Regions from separate parts of the Umezawaea sp. NPDC059074 genome, predicted to be linked through region 1. Evidence: riboswitches for the same ligand, from Rfam matches in the RefSeq annotation. Region 1 holds a riboswitch; the other holds the start of a gene.
The links. Region 1 has a riboswitch for thiamine pyrophosphate ahead of thiC (phosphomethylpyrimidine synthase ThiC). Riboswitches for the same ligand answer to the same signal wherever they lie in the genome.
Positions count from the first base shown of each region.

Region 2: linked by a shared signal. The riboswitch ahead of ACFWW9_RS37125 (thiamine ABC transporter substrate binding subunit) and the one ahead of thiC (phosphomethylpyrimidine synthase ThiC) in region 1 are both predicted to bind thiamine pyrophosphate.

Region 1 covers NZ_JBHYHC010000005.1:141,688-145,892, reverse strand. The annotation lists gene thiD (bifunctional hydroxymethylpyrimidine kinase/phosphomethylpyrimidine kinase) at 1-160, opposite strand, end outside; gene thiC (phosphomethylpyrimidine synthase ThiC) at 162-1,817, opposite strand; TPP riboswitch at 1,809-1,935, opposite strand; gene ACFWW9_RS04235 (hypothetical protein) at 2,057-2,791, shown strand; gene ACFWW9_RS04230 (LysE family translocator) at 2,778-3,383, opposite strand; gene ACFWW9_RS04225 (YdeI family protein) at 3,537-4,130, shown strand.
Region 2 covers NZ_JBHYHC010000128.1:12,366-16,570, reverse strand. The annotation lists gene ACFWW9_RS37130 (ABC transporter permease) at 1-1,480, opposite strand, end outside; gene ACFWW9_RS37125 (thiamine ABC transporter substrate binding subunit) at 1,456-2,496, opposite strand; TPP riboswitch at 2,487-2,600, opposite strand; gene ACFWW9_RS37120 (4a-hydroxytetrahydrobiopterin dehydratase) at 2,632-2,925, shown strand; gene ACFWW9_RS37115 (glycoside hydrolase family 88 protein) at 3,065-4,093, shown strand; gene ACFWW9_RS37110 (mannosyltransferase) at 4,050-4,205, opposite strand, start outside.

The DNA.
Region 1 (4,205 bases):
ACCCCGAGACGCCCAGCGAGTTCTGCACGGTGATCGCCGTCACCGCGGTCATCCCGTGCACACCGCAGGCGAACAGCGTGCGCAGGTCGGCTTGCAGGCCCGCACCACCGCCGGAGTCGGACCCGGCGATGGTGAGGACCCGTGGAGGAGTCTCGTTCACGTCAGGAAGTCTCCACGACCGGCAGGTAGACCTTGTTCCCGTGGTCGCCGAACTCGGCGGACTTCTCCTCCATGCCCGCCTCGATGGCCTCCACAGTGGACAGACCGTGCTCCTCGGCGTACCGGCGCACGTCCTGGGTGATCTTCATCGAGCAGAACTTCGGCCCGCACATCGAGCAGAAGTGCGCCGTCTTCGCCGGGGCCGCGGGCAGCGTCTCGTCGTGGAACGAGCGGGCCGTGTCCGGGTCCAGCGACAGGTTGAACTGGTCCTCCCAGCGGAACTCGAACCGCGCCTTGGACAGGGCGTCGTCCCAGTCCTGCACGCCGGGGTGGCCCTTGGCCAGGTCGGCCGAGTGCGCCGCGATCTTGTAGGTGATCACGCCGGTCTTCACGTCGTCCCGGTTCGGCAGGCCCAGGTGCTCCTTCGGCGTGACGTAGCAGAGCATCGCCGTGCCCAGCCAGCCGATCTGCGCCGCGCCGATGGCGGAGGTGATGTGGTCGTAGGCGGGCGCGATGTCCGTGGCCAGCGGTCCGAGGGTGTAGAACGGCGCCTCGCCGCACCACTCCTCCTCCAGCCGCACGTTCTCCGCGATCTTGTGCATCGGCACGTGGCCGGGGCCCTCGATCATCACCTGCACGTCGTGGGCGCGGGCGACGTGCGTGAGCTCGCCCAGCGTGCGGAGCTCGGCGAACTGGGCCTCGTCGTTGGCGTCGGCGATGGAACCGGGCCGCAGGCCGTCACCCAGGGAGAACGTGATGTCGTAGGCGCGCAGGATCTCGCACAGCTCCTCGAAGTGCGTGTAGAGGAAGCTCTCCTTGTGGTGGGCGAGGCACCACGCGGCCATGATCGACCCGCCGCGCGACACGATGCCCGTCACGCGCTTGGCCGTCATCGGCACGTACCGCAGCAGCACGCCCGCGTGGACCGTCATGTAGTCGACGCCCTGCTCGGCCTGCTCGATCACCGTGTCCCGGTACAGCTCCCACGTGAGCTTCGCCGGATCGCTGTCGACCTTCTCCAACGCCTGGTAGATGGGCACGGTGCCCACCGGCACCGGCGAGTTGCGCATGATCCACTCGCGGGTCTCGTGGATCCGCTTGCCGGTCGACAGGTCCATGATCGTGTCGCCGCCCCAGCGGGTGGCCCACACCATCTTGTCGACCTCGTCCTCGATCGACGAGGACACGGCGGAGTTGCCGATGTTCGCGTTGATCTTCACGAGGAACTTCTTGCCGATGATCATCGGCTCGGCCTCGGGGTGGTTCCGGTTGAGCGGGATGACCGCCCGCCCGACGGCCACCTCGGACCGGACGAACTCGGGATCCATGTTCTCGCGGACCGCGATGAACCTCATCTCCGGCGTGACGATCCCGGCCTTCGCGTACGCGAGCTGGGTCACGGCGCCGTTCACCGGCTCGCGCGCGGAGATCCAGTCCGCCCTGAGCCTCGGAAGTCCACTGTGGACGTCGATGGTCGCGTTGGAGTCGGTATACGGACCAGAAGTGTCGTACAGGTCGACGTGCTCGCCGTTGGTCAGTTCCACCCTGCGGAACGGGACCCGCACACCCTCACCCGCGTCGCGGTAGACCTTGCGGGAGCCCGAGATCGGGCCGGTGGTGACTGACGGTCGGACAGAGCGGTCGTCAAGTGCCGTCACGACATTTCCTCCCTACGCCGGCATTACCCGGTCAGGTTCGAGCGGTCGGCGGCACCGTGCCCTTCGGCACAACCACCCTCTCAGCCCGCTTTCGGCGCGAGCTCCCGCGTGTTTTGAGTTGTCCTCCTGACCATAGCCAGGCTCCGGCACGGCCGGCTAGCCGCCGCCCGGTGCGGTCGCCTACAACTGATCCGCATCGGCCGGCGCGAAAGCGCCACTTTCGGCGTACCTTTCTCCGCGTGGCTGATCACCAGCCGTTCCCACCCGGCGCGCGGCGTGGTGAACGACCCGCGGCCGTTTCGGCGTGCCCTTCGTGCGGCGACCTCGCGGGTCGCGGCTACCCCGAGTGCCGGTTCTGCGTGGAGCTGGTCGACCAGGTCTGGCTGCCGGACTGGCACGCGCTGCTGGCCGCCGAGCAGCTCAGCGAAGGCGGGTCGGGCGAGCGCGAGCTGGCCGAGCTGGTGCTGGAGGACGAGGTCGGCCGGTACTCGTGGACGTGCACCGACTGGGCGATGACGTTGGTCACCTGCTCGCAGTGCGGGGTCGAGTCCGCGACGGGCGCGCTGGACTGCCTGCGCTGCGCGATGGCCGAAGCCGCCCGCTGGTCGTGGCACCACTCCGGGGCCGGGGACGTCATCACGCCCGCCGAGCACGCGCTGCGCGTGGCCAGGGCCGTGCTGCGGGCCCCGCACCGGAGCCGGGACGTGGTGGCGTCCACGTGGCGGCTGCTGATCCCGTTCCTGCTGGTGGGGGAGGTGGCGACGGTCGGACAGGTGCAACGGCTGCGCGCCCACGTGCTGGCCGGGCACTACTCGGACCTGGCCGCGTGCGCGACCCACGTGCAGCTGGTCGGGCTGCCGGAGATCTACTGGCGGCGCGACGAGTCCGCGCGAGGCGACCACCAGGTGCGCCTGGACCACCCGCGGGCGCCGCGGGCCGGAGTCGTCGAGGTGCAGGTCCCTACCGAGGCGTGAGGACCAGCTTCAGCCCCAGCGCGACCAGCACTCCGCCCGAGACGCCTTCCAGGGTCTTGCGGACCTTGGAGCGCGCGAGCCAGCCGCGGATCCGGTGCAGCACGCCGACCACGACGAGGTACCAGAGCGTGTCGACCACGACCCAGACGACGGCGAACAGCAGCAGGAGCCCCTTGCCCGCTTCCCCGGCCGGAACGAACTGGGGGAGGAACGAGATGGCGAACACGCCGAGCTTCGGATTCGCCAGGTTGACGACCAGCCCGGACCGGAACGCCTTCGAGGGTGGGGCCGGTTCGACCGCCGAGCTGTCCTTGCGCGCCGACAGCAGCGCCTTCACGCCGAGGTAGACCAGGAAGAGGGCCCCGGTGACCCGCAGGACGTGGAACGCGACCTCGGACGCGGTGAGCAACACCGACAGCCCCAGTGCCGCGGCCACCGCCCAACACGCGACCCCGACCTCCATGCCCGCGACCGTGGCCAACGCCGTGCGCCGCCCGCGAACCGACTGCCGCAGCACCAGCGCCGTGCCGGGGCCGGGGGACAGGGCGATCAGGAACGACGCCGCGACGAGGGCGGCCAGGTTGTCCAGCATGGACTCAATGGTGAGGGGGTGCGGCAAGCCGTTTTTCGAGCCGGACTTGAGCGAGTGGGGGTTGGATTGCGTTCGACTCCTGATTTAAGTGCTCATTCGGTGAGCACTTTGCCGGGCAGGATCGGAGTCGGAACCAACGAGAGGACGGCTCGAATGCTGCGGGAACAGGACCAGGTGGAGACGCTCGACGGCGCGGAGATCATCGTCTTCACGACCTTCGACGAGTGGGTGACCTGGCTCGACTCCCACCACGAGCTGAAGGCCGGCGTGTGGTGCAAGATCGCCAAGAAGGGCTCGGGCAAAACGTCGATCACGATCACCCAGGCCTTGGACGGTGCCCTCTGCTACGGCTGGATCGACAGCATCCGGCGCTCCCTCGACAAGGAGTACTACCTCCAGCGCTACTCGGCCCGACGCCCCAAGGGCGCGTGGTCCAAGGTCAACGTGGACAAGGCAGAAGCCCTCATCGCCTCCGGCCGAATGCGAGACCCGGGCTTCGCCGCGATCGCCGCGGCAAAGGCAGACGGCCGCTGGGACGCCGCCTACCTGTCCCAACGAATCGCCACAGTCCCAGACGACCTGGCAGCAGAACTAGCCGCAAACCCCACGGCCAAAACCGCCTTCGAGTCCTTGGACCGCACCCACCAGTACGCCCTCCTACTACGCCTGATGAAAGCCAAAACCCCCACCACCCGAGCAACCCAACTAACCCAAATCCTCACAACCCTCACCACCGCCACCCCCTAACACCAGCCACCCCTCAGGACACCCCCACCCCGTCGAGACGCCCCCGTCCCGACGAACGGCCCACACCGAGACGCA
Region 2 (4,205 bases), on a different contig from region 1:
ACATCAGCCGCGCGATCACGATCGGCAGCGTCGGCGACTCCGGCCGCGCCAGGAAGCTGGTCGCCCCGAACTCCCCCAGCGCCACCACGAACCCGAACCCGGCCGCCGCCACCAGCGACCGCCCGGCCAACGGCAGGTCCACCTCGCGCCACACCCGCCACGGGCTCGCGCCGAGCGTCGCGGCGGCCTGCCGCAACCGCTCGTCGACCGCGCGCAGCACCGGCAGCACGATCCGCACGATCAGCGGCGTCACGACCAGCGCCTGCGCCAACGGCACCAGCACGGGCGACGTGCGGAGATCACCGGGCAACGCGTCCATCGTGATCAGGTACCCGAACCCCACCGTCACCGCGGACACGCCCAGCGGCAGCATCAACGCCGTGTCGAGCGCTTCCCCGATCCCCCAGGGCGTTCGCCCACGCCGCAACCCGACCAGCACGACGGCCGAGAACACCCCGATCGTCAACGCCAGCAGCATCGCGTCGGTGGCCGTGCGCACCGAGTTCATCGCCGCGTCGACCCCGGAGACGGCCAACGTCCCCCGCTCCCCCGTCCCGGTCAGCGCCCGGTACCCCGCCAGGCTCCAGCCGTCCACTGTGGACAGCGACCGCACGACCAGCCCCACCACGGGCACCAGCAGCGTGAGCACCACGGCGAACGCCGCCGCGACCACCCCCCACTCCCCACCGGTGGGCCTGCGCACCACGTCCGCCTGCCCGCGCAACGACAACGCCGTCTCGCGCCGCCGTCGCGCCAGCCCGCCGAGCAGCAGCACCGCGAGCACGGCGGCGAACTGGAGCAGCGACAAAGCCGCGGCCCCGGACAGGTCGAACAGCTCGACCGTGCGCAGGTAGATCTCGGTCTCCAACGTCCGGTACCGCGCCCCGCCGAGCACCAGCACGACCCCGAAACTGGTGGCGCAGAACAGGAACACCACCGACGCCGCCGACCCGATCGCGGGCAGCAACGACGGCAGGACGACGGACACGAAGGCACGGGGCCGGGACGCGCCCAGCGCCCGAGCGGCGTCCTCGGCCCGCCGGTCGGTGTGCGCCCACAGCCCGCCCACGGTCCGCGCCACCACGGCGACGTTGAAGAACGCGTTGGCCAGCACGATCGGCAGCACCCCGCCGTCCGGCCACAACGCCCGGAAGGCCAGTCCCACCACCACGGTCGGCAGCACGAACGGCACCATCACCGCCGCCCGCACGAACCCCGAGCCCGCGACCTTGCAGCGCGCCAGCAGGAACGCCACCGGCAACCCCGTGACCAGCGCCAACACCGTGGACGCGGCGGCCTGCCCCAGCGTGAACCCGACCAGCTCCCACGTCGAGGCGGCCGTCAGCGCCTCCCCGACACCACCGTCACGCAGCCCGAGGTGCACGATCGCGAGCACCGGCCAGGCGAAGAAGACCCCGAGGAAGACCAGCGGGACCAGCGCGGCGAACGCCCAGCTCAGCCCACTACGAGCGTGCGCCACTGGGACACCCACTGCTCGCGGTTGGCGCTGACCTGCTCGGCGGGCAACGTCTGCGACGCGCTGGGCAGCGGCGCGGCCTTCTCCCACGACTCGGGCAGCTTCACGCCTTCCCGAGACGGGTACACGTACATCTGCTCCGGCACGTCGGCCTGGAACTGCTCGGACAGCAGGAAGTCCACGACCTTCTTGGCGTCCTCGGGGTTCTTGGCCCCGTTCAGCACCCCCGCGTACTCCACCTGGCGGTAGCAGGTGTCCAACACGGCCTTGGTGCGCGGCGCGCCGTCCTCACCGATCTCGGCGGACGGCGACGACGCGTAGGACACCACGATCGGCTTCGGCCCCTTGCCCGCGGACCCGGAGAAGTCCTGGTTGTAGGCCTCTTCCCAGCCGCTGACGACCTTGACCCCGTTGGCCTTGAGCTTCGTCCAGTACTCGGTCCAGCTGGTGGGCCCGTACTTCCCGATCGTCCCCAGCAGGAAGGCCAGCCCCGGCGACGACGTGGCCGGGTCCTCGACCACCAGCATGTCCTTGTACTTCGGGTCGACCAGGTCGTCGTACGACGTGGGCTCCGGCACGCCTTTCGCGGCCAGCCCGGCGATGTCGACGTTCAGGCACACGTCTCCGACGTCCACGGCGTGCAGCTTGTTGCTGCCGTCGACCTGGTACCGCTGCGCTCCCTTGGAGGCCTCGGGGCTCGCGTACTCCGCGAAGACCCCTTCCTTCAACGCCCGCGAGGCGAACGTCGAGTCGACGCCGAAGGCGACGTCCCCGATCGGGTTCGCCTTGGTCAGCACCAGCTTGTTGGTCAACGCCCCGGCGTCGCCGCTGGCGACCTGCTTGATCGTGATCCCGGAGGAGGCCTTGAACGCGTCCAGCGTCTCCTGCTTGGCGACGAACGAGTCGTGCGTCACCAGCGTGACCGTGTGATCGGAAGCGGCGGGCGCGGACCCCCCGCTGACGGAACAACCCGCCACCAGCGACAAGCAGGCGACGGCGACAAGAACGTGGCGAAGCATCAGTCTCTCCCTACACCGGCATGATCCGGATCAGGTTGGACGGTCGAAGGCTCGCGCGCCTTCCTCTCAGCCCGGCGCAGCACCGGACTCCCGTGGTAAGCGGCAGCGTACGCGACTCGGTGGGACCATCAGGCCATGGCCGAACTGATGACCGACGACCAGGTGACCGAAGCCCTGCGGAGCCTGCCGAGTTGGAGCGCGCAGGAGAACACGCTGATGCGGATCGTGGAGCTGACGAGCTTCCCCGAAGCCATCCAGGTGGTGAACCGGGTGGCCGAGATCGCGGAGAACAACGACCACCACCCCGACATCGACATCCGCTGGCGCACGCTGACGTTTCGCGTGAGCACCCACTCCAAGGGCGGGGTCACGGCACTGGACATCAGCCTGGCCAGCGAGATCGACGGCGTGCTCGAAGCACTGGCCTGACCGGTCGCCCGCCGGGTCCACGGCGTTGGACCGGAACGTTCCCGCAGCTCAGGGTGTCCGTTTCGGTCCCTTGCGTGATCACCCGCGACCCGCTTCGATGAGATCACCGCCGCCTCCGCCCCAGGAGGCACCAGTGCTGATGTCGTTTCGGAGGACCGCGCTCGCCGTGGTGGGCCTGCTCGTGAGCGGGCTGGCCGTGGCGCCCGCGGCTTCCGCCCAACCCGCACCCACCGCCGGGTGCGGGGTCACCGACCTGATGATCAAGGCGTCCACCTACTGGGTGGCCACCGACACCGACCAGGCCGCGAACAACTGGTCCAACGCCCTCTTCCACGTGGGCAACCTCGCCCAGGTCCGCACCACCGGGATCAGCAACCACAAGACGTGGCCGTGGACCGAGGCGAACCAGTGGCTGCTGCCCGCCGATCCCGCGAAGCCCTTCGCCCCGGACGCCCAGGCGTCCGGTGAGGCCTACCTGGACGTCTGGTACTTCCACCAGGAGAACCGGGTGCTCGACCCGTTGCGCGCGAACCTGGCCGCCGAGGCCGAGAGCGTCGCGAAGGGCGGCACGAGGTACTGGACCACCCCGGACGCCCTGAACCTCTCGCTGCCGTCGTTCACCCGGATCGGCGTGATGGACTCGAACCAGGCGCTCCTGGACGCGTCCCGAACGTTGTTCCGCGATGCCAAGCGCCGCCTGTTCAGCGACCTGACCGGCCTGTGGCTGGGCAACGCCCAGGCCAACGGCTTCGCCGCCTCCGGCTTGGCGAAGGCCGTCCTGGCCCTGCCCGACGGTCCGCTGCGAGCCGAGTACGCGCGGACGTTGAAGCGCTCGGCGGAAACCCTCCGCTGGCTCCAGCGCCCGGACGGCTTCTGGAACGCCGAACTCCTCTTCGGCGGCAAGGAGACGAGCAGCACGGCCCTGATCACCTACGCCTTGGCGGCGGGCATCAACGCGGGCGTGCTCGACAAGGCCGCCTACCTGCCGATCGTGCGGAAGGGCTGGGACGCCCTGACCAAGTCCGCTCTCCAGGACTCCGGCAGGCTCGGCTACGTCCAGCCCCGCGGCTCACACCGGCCGGCGAACGCCGACGACAGCGCCGCCTTCGCCGTGGGCGCCTACCTCACCGCTGGTCAACAGGTTGCGGCTCTGACTCCAGGCTGCTGACGGCTTCGGTCTGCGGGTCCCCGAGGGCCCGCAGGCCGACCGCCACGGCCACCAGCGTGAGCAGCCCGGCAGCCGGGTAGACCCATCCCAGCAACGACTCCCACCACGGCCG